Regions from separate parts of the Xanthomonas sp. CFBP 8152 genome, predicted to be linked through region 2. Evidence: predicted binding sites of a transcription regulator. Region 2 holds the regulator's gene; each other region holds the start of a gene.
What was found. Region 2 encodes FliA, which starts transcription of late flagellar genes. Its sites were predicted from a motif close to TAAAGTTTNNCNNNCNNNGGCCGATAA; they were not measured.
Positions count from the first base shown of each region.

Region 1: a site for FliA is predicted at 1,921-1,947, ahead of FHT09_RS19420 (methyl-accepting chemotaxis protein). Genes of this name have one in related genera too.
Region 3: a site for FliA is predicted at 1,716-1,742, ahead of FHT09_RS18420 (flagellar motor protein). Genes of this name have one in related genera too.
Region 4: a site for FliA is predicted at 1,583-1,609, ahead of FHT09_RS18400 (STAS domain-containing protein). Genes of this name have one in related genera too.

Region 1 is NZ_JACHNO010000008.1:85,121-88,815, reverse strand. It holds gene FHT09_RS19420 (methyl-accepting chemotaxis protein) at 1-1,788, opposite strand, end outside; gene FHT09_RS19415 (FAD-dependent monooxygenase) at 2,206-3,390, opposite strand; gene FHT09_RS19410 (MarR family winged helix-turn-helix transcriptional regulator) at 3,427-3,695, opposite strand, start outside.
Region 2 is NZ_JACHNO010000005.1:166,721-170,415, forward strand. It holds gene flhF (flagellar biosynthesis protein FlhF) at 1-963, shown strand, start outside; gene FHT09_RS17900 (MinD/ParA family protein) at 950-1,834, shown strand; gene FHT09_RS17905 (RNA polymerase sigma factor FliA) at 1,831-2,595, shown strand; gene cheY (chemotaxis response regulator CheY) at 2,618-3,010, shown strand; gene FHT09_RS17915 (protein phosphatase CheZ) at 3,010-3,636, shown strand; gene FHT09_RS17920 (chemotaxis protein CheA) at 3,639-3,695, shown strand, end outside.
Region 3 is NZ_JACHNO010000006.1:134,663-138,357, forward strand. It holds gene motD (flagellar motor protein MotD) at 1-960, opposite strand, end outside; gene FHT09_RS18420 (flagellar motor protein) at 968-1,708, opposite strand; gene FHT09_RS18425 (TonB-dependent receptor) at 2,358-3,695, shown strand, end outside.
Region 4 is NZ_JACHNO010000006.1:130,548-134,242, reverse strand. It holds gene FHT09_RS18410 (ParA family protein) at 1-379, shown strand, start outside; gene FHT09_RS18405 (chemotaxis protein CheW) at 376-1,536, shown strand; gene FHT09_RS18400 (STAS domain-containing protein) at 1,640-1,948, shown strand; gene FHT09_RS18395 (response regulator) at 1,945-2,310, shown strand; gene FHT09_RS18390 (chemotaxis protein CheA) at 2,343-3,695, shown strand, end outside.

The DNA of each region.
Region 1 (3,695 bases), on a different contig from region 2:
CTTGGCGGCGTCCGATGAGCGGTGCGAAAGGGTGCGCACTTCCGAGGCGACCACGGCGAATCCGCGGCCCTGTTCGCCGGCGCGTGCGGCCTCGACGGCGGCATTGAGGGCCAGGATGTTGGTCTGGAAGGCGATGCCGTCGATGACCGAGATGATGTCGGCGATACGCCTGGACGAGGCCTCGATGCCGGACATCTGTTCGATGACCTGGCCAACCACGTCGCGTCCTTCCGAGGCGATGGCGGCCGCGCCCAGCGCAAGCTGATTGGCGCGGCCGGCATGCTCGGCATTCTGCTTGACGGTGGAGGTCAGCTCTTCCATCGAGGCGGCAGTTTCTTCCAGGCTGGCGGCCTGCTGTTCGCTGCGGCGGGACAGTTCCTGGTTGCCACTGGCGATGTCTTCGGCGGCAAAACCGATGCTGTTGGAGGTGGTCTGGATATGCGTGACGATGTCGGTCAGGCGATGCACGGTGCTGTTGGCATCGTCGCGCATGGAGGCGAACACGCCGTGGAAGTTGCCGCTCATGCGCACGGTCAGGTCGCCATCGGCAATGCAGCGCAGCAGGTCGGAAAACCTGGCCAGGTTGGTGTCGGAGGTGGCCATCATGGTGTTGAGGTTTTCCACCATCAGGCGGAAGTCGTGCTCGAATTTTTCCGGCTGGCCGCGCAGCGCGAAGTTGCCGGCGCACGCAGCCTGGGTGAGCTGCTGGATCTGCGCGTTGATGGCCTGCAGGTTCTGCTTCACCTGCTGCATGGTGGCGGTGATGGCGGCTTTTTCGCCGGGATATTGTTCGATTTCGGGAGCCAGGTCGCCGATCGCATAGCTGCCCATGACCTCGGTGATGCGCAGTTGGGTCTGCACATGCGCATGCACCAGTGTGTTGGTGTCCTGCACCATGTGCCCGTACTCGCCGGGGAACTGCCGGGCGTCGGTGCGATAGCTGATCTCGCCGGCATCGTGGCGGGCCGCCATGTTGCGCTGGGCGGAGATCACATCCTGCAGGCGGCGCTGCATCTGTTGCATGGCGCGCAGCAGCTGGCCGGATTCGTCCTTGCTGGTGGGCAGGTCCTGGCTGCGCAGATCGCCATCGTTGATGCGCTCTGCCAGCCGCAGCGACTGGCGCAAGGGCAGCACCACGCTGCGCGTCAGCAACAACGCAATGGTTGCGCCCAGCAGCAAGGCGATGATGGTGGAAACCACCATCAGCATGGCAAAGCCACGCGCGGTGGTCACCGCGTCTTTGGCGGCCGCGCGGTTCTTGGCTTCCTGCAGGTCGATGAACGCGTTGATGCTGGCCAGCCAGGCGACGAAGGCGGGGCGCGCTTGCTGCAGCAGGTGTTGTTCGGCATGCGGCTTGTCGGCGCCATCGCGGAATGCACGCACCTGCGCGATCAGCGGCATGGTGCGCTGTTCGACGGCCTTGATGCGTTGGAGGATGGCCTTTTCTTCGGCGTCCTTGGAGGCCGCGATCATGTCGTCCAGCGGCTGCGCGGAGCGGGTGTAGTCCGCGGCGAGCTTGTCGATCGATTGTTCTGCCGTGTGCCGCTCTGCCGGGTCGTCCAGCAGCACGACATCGCGCAGGGCGATCGCACGGTCGTGCACGCTGCCGCGGAAATTGATCGCGTAGCGTTGCTTGACGCTGTTGACTTCGTTGATGGCGGTGAGCTGCTGGTGGATGCTGCGCACGCGCTGGATGCCGACGACGGTGAGGATCACCATCAGGACAATGATCGCGAGGAAGCCGAGGGCCAGGCGCTGACCGATGCGCAGATTCGAAAGCAGTGGCATAGGGAGTTTGATCGGTGATCCGGCTAGCGGAAAAGCAGGAAGAGTCCCAGCAACAGCTGGGAGGCGATGCGCCCGGGACACCGATGGGGTCGGCAGCGTGACCGCTGCACGAAGGATGTCTCGACGTGTTCGTTAGCGGCCTGCGCCATCAGAAATGAAACCGCTCGCCACGGTGGGATTCATCTACGGTTGGCTTCGCACTGCCGCCAGGCCAGGGCGATCGAAGTCGCAAGCCGCCAAGCCCGGCCGCCTGGCAGTGCTGCAGCGCCGGTCGGCGTCGGCAACAGGCGGATCGGTCTTGGCGGGTCGCCGAGTCGTTGCGACGGCCGCTGCGAGGGGCTGCGGCCACTTGCGGGTGTCGATGTAGTACAGACACAGAGTGCCGCTACGTCAGCAGCGCCACCGATCTAGACCGCTTCAGTCATAGCGCGACAGATCCGGCGCCTTCATCGACGGCGTCATCAGCTTGGCGGCAATGTTCTGGATGCTGGGTTGGCTGGCGAATTTCAGTGCGCCGTGCAGCAGCTGGATGCCGAGGCGGCTATGCGGATTCATCAGGCGCGGGCCGATCTTCGGCACGCCCTGGCCTTGTTCCACCATCGGCCGCATGGCGTCGGCGTAGGCGGCAAAGGCCTGTTCCAGCGTCGCCGCGCGTGCGATCTCGTTGGCCAGCACGTAGCCGCCGGTGACCGCCAGGGTGGCGCCGATGCCGGCCAGCGGGGTTGCGCACCAGGCAGCGTCGCCGGTCAGCACGACGCGGTCAGCGTGCCAGCGCGGCATGCGCACCTGCCGCAAGGCATCGAAGTAGAAATCGTCGGTGGTGTCCATGCCGTCCAAAACCCGCGCAGCCTGCCAACCGGCGTCGGTGAAGCGTTCGCGCAGATAGGCCTTTTGGGTTGCCATGTCCCAGTCCTGCTCGCCCTCGGAAACCTTCTGCAGCGACAGCATGGCGCGCGTGGTGCCGTGCTGGTCCGGGCGCAGCGAGATGCTGCGCCCGCCGGTGGTGTGATACCAGCGCCATAGGCGGTCATCGTCGGCGGTGCGTGCGATGGTGAAGTAGGCAATGGTCAGATCCATCCAGCGCGGGTCGTTCTCGTCGGGGAACAGCATCTCGCGTGTGGCCGAGCCGACGCCTTCGGCGACGATGACGGCATCGAAGCGGTCGCGGCGTCCGCTGCGGAAGCGGACGGTGGCCGCATCGCCGTCGTCGTCGATGCCGGCGATGCGGTCGCCGAACCGATACTCGGCTTTCTGGCGGGCGGCATCGTAGATCAGGCGGGCGAGGTCGCCGCGCAGGATTTCCAGTTCTGCGGTCGGGCCATCGCCGTCGATGTCGTCGGTCTTGAAGGTCGCCACCGCATGGCCGTGTTCGTCGACCCAGGCGGTGCCTTCCTCGCCGGTGCCGTGCTCGAGTGCGGCCTGCTCCAGGTCCATTCGCTGCAGGACCTCGCGGCCGACGCCGCGCACGTCGATGTTCTGCCCGCCATCGCGAAACTGCGCGGCCTGCTCGACGACGCTGACGTCAAATCCCCGCTGGGCGAGCGCCCAAGCCACGGTGTTGCCGGCGACGCTTGCGCCGGTGATGAGGATGCGACGCGACATGACGGATCACCCGAGGAATAAATATCAGGTGTGATATTACATGTCCTGGTCGCGCTGCTCCAGATTGACGATCAGGCGCTGCATGAACGCGACAGTCTGCTGTGCTTCCTCGGGTGCGAAGTCCTTCAGCGCATCGGCATTCAGATCGATCAGTATCTGGCCGCCGATGGCGGCGATCTTGCGTCCGCGGGGTGTGAGCGAGACCACCGCAGCGCGGCGGTCCTGCGGCGTCGGCGAGCGCTTGACCAGCTCCAGGCCCTCCAGCTTGTCCAGCAGGGCCACCATTGCCGGCTGCTTGACTGCCG
Region 2 (3,695 bases):
GTCGCCCCGCCGGCCCTGGCCGCGGTGCCGGTCGCCGCCGCCCCGGCGCCGCAGAACGATGAAGAACTCAAGCAGCTGCGCGGCGAGCTGGCGCTGATGCGGCAGATGATCGAGCGCGAAATGAACCGCCTCACCGACGAGCGCCTGCGTGGCTCACCGGTGCGTGCGCAGGCCCTGGAACTGATGGACGACTACGGCTTCGACGCCGGCCTGATCCGCGACGTGGCACTGCAGATCCCGGCCGATACCGAATTGCACCGCGGCCGCGGGCTGATGCTGGGGCTGCTGTCCAAGCGCCTGCCGGTGGCCCCGGTCGACCCGCTGGAACGCGGCGGCGTGATCGCCCTGGTCGGCCCGACCGGCGCCGGCAAGACCACCACCATCGCCAAGCTCGCCCAGCGCTTCGCCGCCCAGCACGCCCCGCGCGACGTGGCCCTGGTCACCACCGACACCCAGCGCGTCGGCGGCCGCGAGCAGCTGCACAGCTACGGCCGTCAGCTCGGCATCGCCGTGCACGAGGCCGACAGCGCCGGGAGCCTGCTGGAACTGCTCGAGCGCCTGCGCGACTACAAGCTGGTGCTGATCGACACCGCCGGCATGGGCCAGCGCGACCGCGCCCTGGCCGCGCAGCTGAACTGGCTGCGCGCCGCGCACCAGGTCACCTCGCTGCTGGTGTTGCCTGCCAACGCGCACTTTTCCGACCTCGACGAGGTCGTGCGCCGCTTCGCCCACGCCAAGCCCCAGGGCGTGGTGCTGACCAAACTTGACGAGACCGGCCGCTTCGGTAGTGCGCTGTCGGTCGTCGTCGATCACCAAATGCCCATCACCTGGGTGACTGACGGACAGCGGGTCCCCGACGACCTGCACCGCGCCAATGCCGCCAGTCTCGTTCTTCGCCTTGAAGATTTGCGGCGCGCTGCCGATAAGCCCTGTACTCCGGAGCACAACCATGCAGTCGCGTGAATACGCCAAGCTGACCAACGCCTTCCCCCTGTCGGCGACCCGTCCCGAGCCCCTGGGCCCGGTGCGCACCATCGCCGTGACCGGCGGCAAGGGCGGCGTGGGGAAAACCAACATCTCCGCCAACCTTGCCGTGGCCTTGGCCGACATGGGCAAGCGCACCCTGCTGCTGGATGCCGACCTGGGCCTGGCCAACCTGGACGTGGTGCTGGGCCTGTCGCCCAAGTACACCCTGGCCGACCTGATCGCCGGCCGCTGCACGCTGGATGAAGTGATCATCGAAGGCCCCGGCGGCGTGCTGGTGGTCCCGGCCGCTTCCGGTCGCCGCCATATGGCCGAACTGGCCCCCGCCCAGCACATCGGCCTGGTCAACGTGTTCTCCGAACTGGAACGCGACCTGGACGTGATGGTCATCGACACCGCCGCCGGCATCACCGACAGCGTGCTGACCTTCTGCCAGGCCGCGCAGGACACCGTGGTGGTGGTCTGCGACGAACCGGCCTCCATCACCGACGCCTACGCGCTGATCAAGGTGCTCTCGCGCGAGCGTGGCGTGGACCGCCTGCAGATCATCGCCAACATGGTGCGCGACCCCAACGAAGGCCGCCTGCTGTACGACAAGCTGTCGCGGGTGTGCGAAAAGTTCCTCGGCGACGTGTCGCTGAACTACCTCGGCCACGTGCCGCAGGACGATTGGTTGCGTCTGTCGGTGCAGCGCCAGCAACCGGTCATCAAGGCCTACCCCGCCAGTCCGTCGGCGCAGGCCATCGCAGAAATCGCTCGCCGTACCTCGCGCTGGCAGGCCCCCACGGTGCCGCGCGGCAATGTCGAGTTCTTCGTCGAACGCATCATCCAACGGGGAGTGGCCGCATGAGCACCGCCACCGCAACAGCCAGCGCGCAGTACCGCGCCGTGCAGCGCAACAACGCCAACGATATCGTCACCCAACACGCCGACCTGGTGCGCCGCATCGCCCACCATCTGGCCGCGCGCCTGCCGGCGAGCGTGGAAGTGGACGATCTGATCCAGGCCGGCATGATCGGCCTGATCGAAGCCTCGCGCAGTTACGACTCAGAGCAGGGCGCCTCGTTCGAGACCTATGCCTCGATCCGCATCCGTGGCTCGATGATCGACGAGATCCGCCGGGGCGACTGGGTACCGCGGTCGGTGCACCGTCGCGCACGCGACGCTGCCGCTGCCGTCCGCAAGATCGAACAGCACACCGGCCGCGCCGCCGCTGCCACCGAAGTGGCCGCCGCGATGGAAATACCGCTGCCCGATTACCTGCGTCTGATGGAAGATGCCGCCCGCGGCCAGGTGCTGAGCCTGGAGTCGCGGATCGAGGATCATGGCGAGCTGGACACCACCGCCAAGGGTGGCCCCAATCCGCAGCAGATGATGGAGCGTGGCGAATTCGGCCGCGAGCTGGGCAAGGCGATCGGCCAGTTGCCCGAGCGCGAGCAGCTGGTGCTGTCGCTCTACTACGAACAGGAATTGAACCTGAAAGAAATCGGCGCCGTGCTCGGTGTCAGCGAATCGCGCGTCTGCCAGATCCATGGCCAGGCGGTGGTACGTCTGCGCGGCCGCCTCAAGGTCTTCGAACTGGCCGACGCCGGTGTCGAAATTGACGAATAATTTTTCGTGTTAGGAGCTTGATGTGAACAAGAACATGCGGATTTTGATCGTGGACGACTTCTCGACGATGCGACGCATCGTCAAGAATCTGTTGGGCGATCTTGGCTTCACCAATACCGCAGAGGCCGAAGACGGCAACAGCGCGTTGGCTGCGTTGCGGTCCGGCCCGTTCGATTTCGTGGTCACCGACTGGAACATGCCTGGCATGACCGGCATCGACCTGCTGCGCAACATCCGCGCCGACGCCAAGCTCAAGCACCTGCCGGTGATGATGGTGACTGCCGAAGCCAAGCGCGAGCAGATCATCGAAGCGGCCCAGTGCGGCGTGAACGGCTACATCATCAAGCCGTTCACCGCGCAGACGCTGGAAGAGAAACTGGGCAAGGTATTCGAACGTCTGGCGGCGACCGCCTGATGAACGTCACCGTGGACACCAATGCCGAACGCGCCGCGTTGATCGACCGCCTGCAGGGCGCGCTCGATGCACTGGAAAGCGGTGACGAAGCTGCGTGGAAGCGCGAGGTCGACCACCTCGCCGCCCTGCGCACGCGCCCGATGATGCAGGGCCTGAGCCGGCTCGCGCGCGAACTCGGTCAGGCGCTGGGCGAGTTGCCCACCGTGCCCGAAGAGGCCGGCGAGCTGGACGATGCCTGCTCGCGCCTGGACCACGTGGTGGAAATGACCGAGAAGGCCAGCCATCGCACGCTGGATCTGGTCGAGGAATGCCGTGAGCTGGCCAACCAGCTACGCGACGGCGGTCTGAATCAGGACCAGGGCGCGCTGATGGACAAGATGCGCCACAACCTGACCGAGCTGTCGCTGGCGCAGAGCTACCAGGACCTGAGTGGGCAGATCATCCGGCGCGTGGCCGGCATCGTCCGGCGCGTGCACGAGGGTTTCGGTGCGCTCGGCCTGCCGCCGAAGAATCCAGAGCCGAAGAAAGACGACGGCGGTCTTGCCGGTCCTGCAGTCAAGGGCCTGGACCGTCACGCGGTGTCGCAGGACGACGCCGATGACCTGCTGTCCGGATTGGGGCTGTAACCATGAGTGCTGTTCCAGACGATATTGCTGCCGATTTCATCGTCGAGGCCCAGGAAATC
Region 3 (3,695 bases), on a different contig from region 2:
AATTACGGCGGGGACGGAACTTGTGCCGCTTTCGGTGGTGACGGCCGTTTGGCCGCCGTCAGACTTGGGAAGCTTGGGCGCCCCGGCGGCGGTCGCATGCATCTGCGATGGCGGATCGGGTGCGAGTGAGCCAGCCGAGTCAGCGAGGATGATCAACACCACACGCCGGTTCGCATTCCGTCCCGCCTCAGTGCTGTTATCGGCACGTGCGCGGAATTCTCCATAGCCCACCATCGCCAATCGCTGCGGGGCGATGCCGTCGTCGGCAAACAGGTGCACCACGCTGGCGGCGCGCGCGGCCGACAGCTCCCAGTTGGAGGGAAATTGTGCGGTTGCGATCGGCTGGTTGTCGGTATAGCCCTCCACGCGCACGCCGTTGGGCGCATCGCGCAGTACCGCGGCCAGTGCCGACAAGGTGTCACGGGCGTTGCCGGCCAATGCCGCCGAGCCGGTACCGAACAGGATGTCGCTGTTGATCTCCACCTCGATCCACAGATCGTTGCGGCGGATGGTGATGAGTTTCTGCTCGATCAATGGCGCCAGCGTCTTGCCCAGCTGCTGGGCCACCGCGTCCATCTGCCGCTGCGCGCGCGCCAGCTGCGCCTGATTGCGCAGCGATACCGGCATGCGCATCTGCGCGGCCATCGACGGCAGCAGGGTCGGGTCGGTCGGTCCGTTGGACGCGGCCATCGGCGCGCCGGCCTTGATCACCGACGGGCGGTCGTAATCGGCGCCCAGGGTCTGGGTGTTGCCGATCTGCACCGGGCTTGCGGCGGTGGACGAGCCACCGAAGGCGGTGGTCAGCGCCTGCGCCATGACCTTGTACTTGCCTTCGTTGAGCGAGGAGATCGCGTACATCACCACGAAGAACGCCAGCAGCAGCGTCATCAGATCGGCATACGGAATCGCCCACGCTTCGTGGTTGCCATGGTCTTCGTGATGTTTGCGACGGCGGGCCATGACGGGACTAATGCAAGTATCCGGCCAGTTTCGACTCGATGTTGCGCGGGTTCTCGCCCTGGGCGATCGCGATCAAGCCTTCGATCGCCATTTCGCGCTCGTTGGTGCTGCAGTGGATGACGCTCTTGAGCTTGGCGGCGACCGGCAGGAACAGCAGATTGGCCGAGGCGATGCCGTAGATGGTGGCGGTGAACGCTGCGGCGATGCCGTGCCCGAGCATGGCCGGGTCGGCCAGGTTCTTCATCACTGCCATCAGTCCCAGCACCGCACCGATGATGCCCAGCGTGGGCGCATAGATGCCCATGCCTTCGAACACCTTGGCCGCGGCAAGATCCTGACGCTCCTGGTTGTCCATTTCGATCTCGAGCATATGCCGCATGGATTCGGGCTCCACGCCATCGACCAGCATCTGCAGGCCCTTGCGCAGAAACGCGTCGTCCTGGCGCGGGAGCTGGTCTTCCAGGCCCAGCAGGCCTTGGCGGCGGGCGATATTGCTCCATTCCACGATCCGTGCCACCAGCTGCGGACGATCGCTGGCCGGCGGCTGGATCACCCAGCGCAGGATCTTGAAGGCGCGCCGGAAAACCGCCGGCGAGGTATGCAGCAGGATCGCCGCCACGGTGCCGACGATCACGATCACGAAGGCCGCCGGCGACCACAGTGACGAAATGCCGGCGCCTTTCAACACGCTGCCGCCCACGATCGCCACGATCGCGAGCACCAGTCCGATGATGCTGAGTCTGTCCATGGAAGCGATATCGGCGCGAGCGCGGCGGACTTGATAGAGCCGGATGGTTGAGAGCGCCAGAAAGTTGTCGTTTTGGGTCATTGGCCGCTTCCCCTCCGGCGTCGATGCAGGGTTGGCAGGTCATCGGCGCATGCGCTTCCGACCAGGGCGTGTCATCAATCCCGCAGCAGGCCCCGCCGCCCTTGCGCGTGTACGCAGGCAACAAGCGCGCGCATGTTCGGTGTGGCGATCGCGTTGGCGATGGCCGCCAAGCGGCGTGTGGTAGGCGATGCCCTCACGTCGATCCAGTCTCTTGCTGAGCTCGGTTTCAAATAAGGTGTGTGCTGGCGCTTCGGTAAACCGCTTGCGTCCGGTTGCGGGCAAGGTGTGTTGCTTGCAGCGATCACGCTGCTGCAGCCGGCGACGCGGTAGGCCGTGCCATGCCGCGTGCAGGCGTAGCGGTGCCGGCCGCCCATCGTGGATGCCTTGCAATGCCGCGGGTCTGTTGCGCGGCAGCATGCGCTGCCGCATGGGCTGTGCTACTTAGCTTTCCACGGTATTAGAACGATCTAATTGCATCTGCGTGGAAGCGGACGCAAGAGGAGGGGCAGGTTGCCGCAACGGCGCCGGATATTTTTGTGTCACTTCGCGCAGCGTTCTTGTCCGATCGTTGGATCGACAGGAATCGGCCGAAGCCACTCACTATTGGGAGAGCATGATCGAAATGAACTGCATGCCATTCGCACGCAACCGCAGCAGGCTGTCCGCCGGTATCGCCATCGCCTTGTTCGCGAGCACCGCCTCCAGCGCCGCCGCCCAGCAGGCCGACGGCACGCCGGCGCCCACGGGCCAGGCCGAGGTGCAGGCCACGGACCTGGATGCGGTGACGGTGACCGGCTACCGCTACGCGATCGAAAAAAGCCTGGAGCAGAAGCGCAACGCCAACGCCGTGGTCGATGTGATCACCGCCGAGGACGTGGGCAAGTTCCCCGACAAGAATGTGGCCGATGCGCTGCAGCGCGTGCCCGGCGTGGTCATCAGCCGCGACGGCGGCGAAGGCAAGAACGTCAGTGTGCGTGGCCTGTCCTCGGAGCTGGTGCTGACCGAATTGAACGGCAACTACATCGCCACCGCCGAGTCCAACGGCGACCCGACGCGCTCGTTCAACTACACGCTGCTGCCCTCGAACCTGCTGGGCAGCGCGGAGTTGTACAAGACCCCGGAAGCGCGCATCGACGAAGGCGGCATCGGCGGCACGGTGATCCTGCAGACGCGGCGCCCGCTGGAACTGGAGCCAAACTCCGGCTTCGTCTCTGCCGAGGGCACCTGGTCCGATACCAGCAAGAAGACCGACGGCCAGTTCTCCGGTTCGTATTCGTGGCACGACAAGGACAACCGCTTCGGTGTCTTCGTTGGCTACACGCAGCAGAAGCGCACCGCACGAACACTCGATGCCAGCACCGAGAGCTGGCAGTGGTACGGGCGCGACGAAGTCGGCCCGGCGGTCGACGTGAACGGAAATCCCTCGGACTTCAATGCCAACTGGTGGGGCGGGACCGGTTTCTGGAACCAGGACGGCAATTACTCCACCGGTTTCATGATGCCGACCGCGGTCAGCCTGGGCGCCAAACGCGAGCAGCGCGAGCGCAAGGGCGGGCAACTGACCTTGCAGTTCAAGCCGACCGACGACCTGACGCTGACCGCGAACTACTTCCGCTTCGACCTGTCGCAGGACTCGCAGACCAATACCATCAAGATTCCCGAGTGGAACATTGCCCGCTATAACGGCGACGGCAACTGGCGCGGCGGCCGTCTGCTCGACGGGCTGCAGTTCGATCCCAGCGGCACCATCGTCACTGGTGCCGCCTATAGCCTGCGTCCGGGCAAGACCTACTATTGCAGCGAGGCGCAGGCCGCCACGGCCGGCCTGCCGCCGGGCGGTTGGGGCTCGGACGATTGCACCGTGCCGACGCCGCAGATCACCGGCAGCTACAACATCGAGAAATCG
Region 4 (3,695 bases), on a different contig from region 2:
CAACGCGTTGGCTGCCTGCGACCGGGTGGTGGTGCCGACCCAGGCCGAGCCGCTCGCGCTGCATGGCCTGGCCAGCATGGTACGTACCGCCGACATGGTGCAGCGTTCGCGTCGCCGCGCGCTGCCGGTGTCGATCCTGCCGACCCTGTTCGACCGTCGCACCCGCGCCGGCACCGAGACGCTCAAGGAGATGCAGGACACCTACGGCGCTATCGTCTGGGAAGACGCGGTGCCGGTGGATACCCGAATCTGCAATGCCGCCGCCCTGACCGTCCCCGCCACCGGCGGCGACTATCAGGGCCGCGGCCTGTCCGCCTACCGCCGCGCGCTGGAATGGGTGCTGGCCGACGATGCGATGCGTATGGAGCAAGCCGCATGAGCAACCATACCGCCAACGGCGAGCTGGACGATTATCTGGAAGGCCTGTTGCACGATGCCGGCGCCGAGATCCCTGCCCCGGCTGCCATTGTCGCCGTCGCTGCTGCAACGGAAGCTGCCGACGCAGACATCGCACTGGCCGAGCCGCCGGTGCAAACAGGCGCGGCTCCCGCAGCCGCCGCTGCCGCGCAAGCGGCGAGCTCCGATGCCGTTGCCGCGGTGCTGGACGCCGACGCGATCGCCGCCGATTTCCTCGCCGAAATGGATGCCGACCCGGCCTTCGGCCCGCCGGTGGCGGCCGCGCCCAGTGCTGCCGACATCGCCGCCGATTTCCTCGCTGAAATGGACGCCGATCCGGCCTTCGGCCCGCCGGTGGCGGCCGCGCCCAGCGCTGCCGACATCGCCGCCGATTTCCTCGCCGAAATGGATGCCGACCCGGCCTTTGCCACCGCTGCACCCAGCCCATTCATGAGCACCGCCGATCTGATGGCCGAAATGGACGCAGACCCGGCCTTCGCCACCGCTGCCTCCGGGGCCGACCTGCTGGCCGCCGATCTGCTGTCGGAGATGGATGCCGATCCGGCCTTTGCCGCTGCCGCAGCGCCTTCGCCGGCACCTGCGCGGCCGGCGCCGATGCAGCCACCGCGCAACGCGCCCCCGCTCCATCCGCAAGGCCTGCAGGCGCTGCTGGCCCCCGGCCAGGCCGAGCACCTCCAGGCCGAGCGGCGCGCCAGCGAGCGCAGCACGCGCTGGCTGCGCCTGCGCTGCGGCGAGCAGACCTATGCGCTCGAATTGCTCAAGGTGCAGGAAGTGGTGCTACCGGTACCGCTGCTGCCACTGCGCGGCACCGCCAGCGCGATGCTCGGCATCATGAATCTGCGTGGCCAGGTGGTGCCGGTGGTCGATCTGGGCATGCATCTGGGCTCGGCGCCGATCAACATGGATCTGCAGACGCGCGTGGTGGTGCTGGAGGAAAACGGCGAGACCATGGGCCTGCGCGTGTCGGCGGTGGAAGACGTCACCAGCCTGACCGATCAGCAGATCGAACCGCCGGACAACGCACGCCTGTGCCGCATCTCCAACAACCTGTTCCGCGGCGTCGCGCGGCTGGGCCATCAACCGATGATCCTGCTCGATGCCAGCCATTTGCTGCACTGATCCACCGCGCAGCTGACGCGCACCTGCACGCGCAGCGATTCACCGTTAAAGCTTTCCCGCCCCCCGCCGTTAGTACGCATAGAACCATCCGTTCGGAGCAACAATGAGCACAGTGACATTGGGTGAGGATCTCGGCATCGAGACCAGCGCCGACCTCAAGCAGAAGCTTGCCGCGTTCCTTGCCCAGGACGGCGACCTGGTGCTCAATGCCGGCGAGGTCCGGCGTATCCATACCGCCAGCGTGCAGTTGCTCTGCGCCTTTGTGCAGACCCGCCGCCAGGCGGGGTTGCATACCGAATTCGATGGCTGCAACGACACTTTTAGAGATGCGGTCCGTCTGCTCGGCGTCACCGACGCGCTCGGACTTTCCGCATCCAATGACAACCTGAAATCTGTGGAGAACGCCGCATGAGCGCACGTATCTTGGTGGTGGACGATTCGGCGTCGATGCGCCAGATGGTCTCTTTCGCCCTCACCTCTGCCGGCTTTGCCGTCGAAGAAGCCGAGGACGGCGCCGTTGCGCTGGGCCGCGCGAAGGGCCAACGCTTCAACGCGGTGGTGACCGACGTGAACATGCCCAACATGGACGGCATCTCGCTGATCCGTGAGCTGCGCCAGCTGCCCGACTACAAGTTCACCCCGATGCTGATGCTCACCACCGAGTCGGCGGCCGACAAGAAGTCCGAAGGTAAGGCGGCCGGTGCCACCGGCTGGCTGGTCAAGCCGTTCAATCCGGAACAGCTGATCGCCACCGTCCAGAAAGTTCTGGGTTAATTCCACTTGCCTCACCATCGGATGTCACGCCCATGAGCATGGACCTGCAACGTTTCCACGCCACCTTTTTCGAGGAAAGCCGCGAAGGGCTGGACGCGATGGAGGCCGGGCTGTTGTCCCTTGAAGAGGGCAACCGCGACCCGGAAATCATCAATTCGGTGTTCCGCGCCGCGCACTCCATCAAGGGCGGCGCTGCCACCTTCGGTTTCGAGGCCGTCGCCGGCCTGACCCACGTGCTGGAGACGCTGCTCGACGAATTGCGCTCCAACAAGCGCCAGCTCGAACCCAATGCGGTCGATGCCATGCTCGGCTCGGTCGACGTGCTGCGCGCCCTGCTGCGCGAAGCAGAACACGGCACCCCGGCCGACCCGGACGCGGTCAAGGCCGTGCATATCCGTTTGAACGCGGTGCTGGCCGGCGAAGCGCCGACCGCCGCGGCGGTGGCCAAGCCGAAGGAAGAAGAACCCGAAGCCTGGCATATCGGGTTCACCCCGGCACCGTCACTGTTCATGAGCGGCAACGACCCGCTGCGCATCATCCGCGAGCTCGAGCACCTGGGCCCGCTGCAGATCGCCGCACGCCTGGAGCGCATGCCGGGCTTCGAGAACATCGACCCGCTGGAAGCCTACCTGGCCTGGGATCTGGGCCTGATCGGCAAGATCCCGCGCAGCAAGATCGAAGACACCTTCGCCTGGGTGGTGGACGATTGCGAGCTCGACATCCGCCCGATGGCGGTGCCAGGTCCGCCGCCGAGCCTGGCTGTCGAAACCGTTGCCGCTGCACCCGTTGCGGTCCCTGCGGCATCCGCCGCCGCTGCCGAACCTGCCGCCGCCGCTGCCGCCACGCCGGCCAAGGCCGCCGCTGCCGAGGCGGAAACCTCGATCCGCGTCAGCGTCGACAAGGTCGATGCGTTGATCAATCTGGTCGGCGAGCTGGTCATCACCCAGGCCATGCTCAAGCAGGTCTCCACCGGCCTGGATCCGGCGCATGCCGAACAACTGTTTGCCGGCCTGGATCTGCTGGAACGCAACACCCGCGACCTGCAGGAAGCGGTCATCGGCGTGCGCATGCTGCCGGTGGATGCGGTGTTCCGCCGCTTCCCGCGCCTGGTCCGCGACCTCTCCAGCCGGCTCGGCAAACAAGTGCGCCTGCGCACCATCGGCGAAGGCACCGAGCTGGACAAGGGCCTGATCGAAAAGATTGCCGATCCGTTGGTGCACCTGGTGCGCAACTCGATCGACCATGGTCTGGAAATGCCCGATGCGCGTCGCGCCTCCGGCAAGGACGAGACCGGCACCATCACCCTGGCAGCATCGCATCAGGGCGGTCATATCGTGATCGAGGTCAGCGACGACGGCCGTGGCCTCAATCGCGCCAAGATCCTG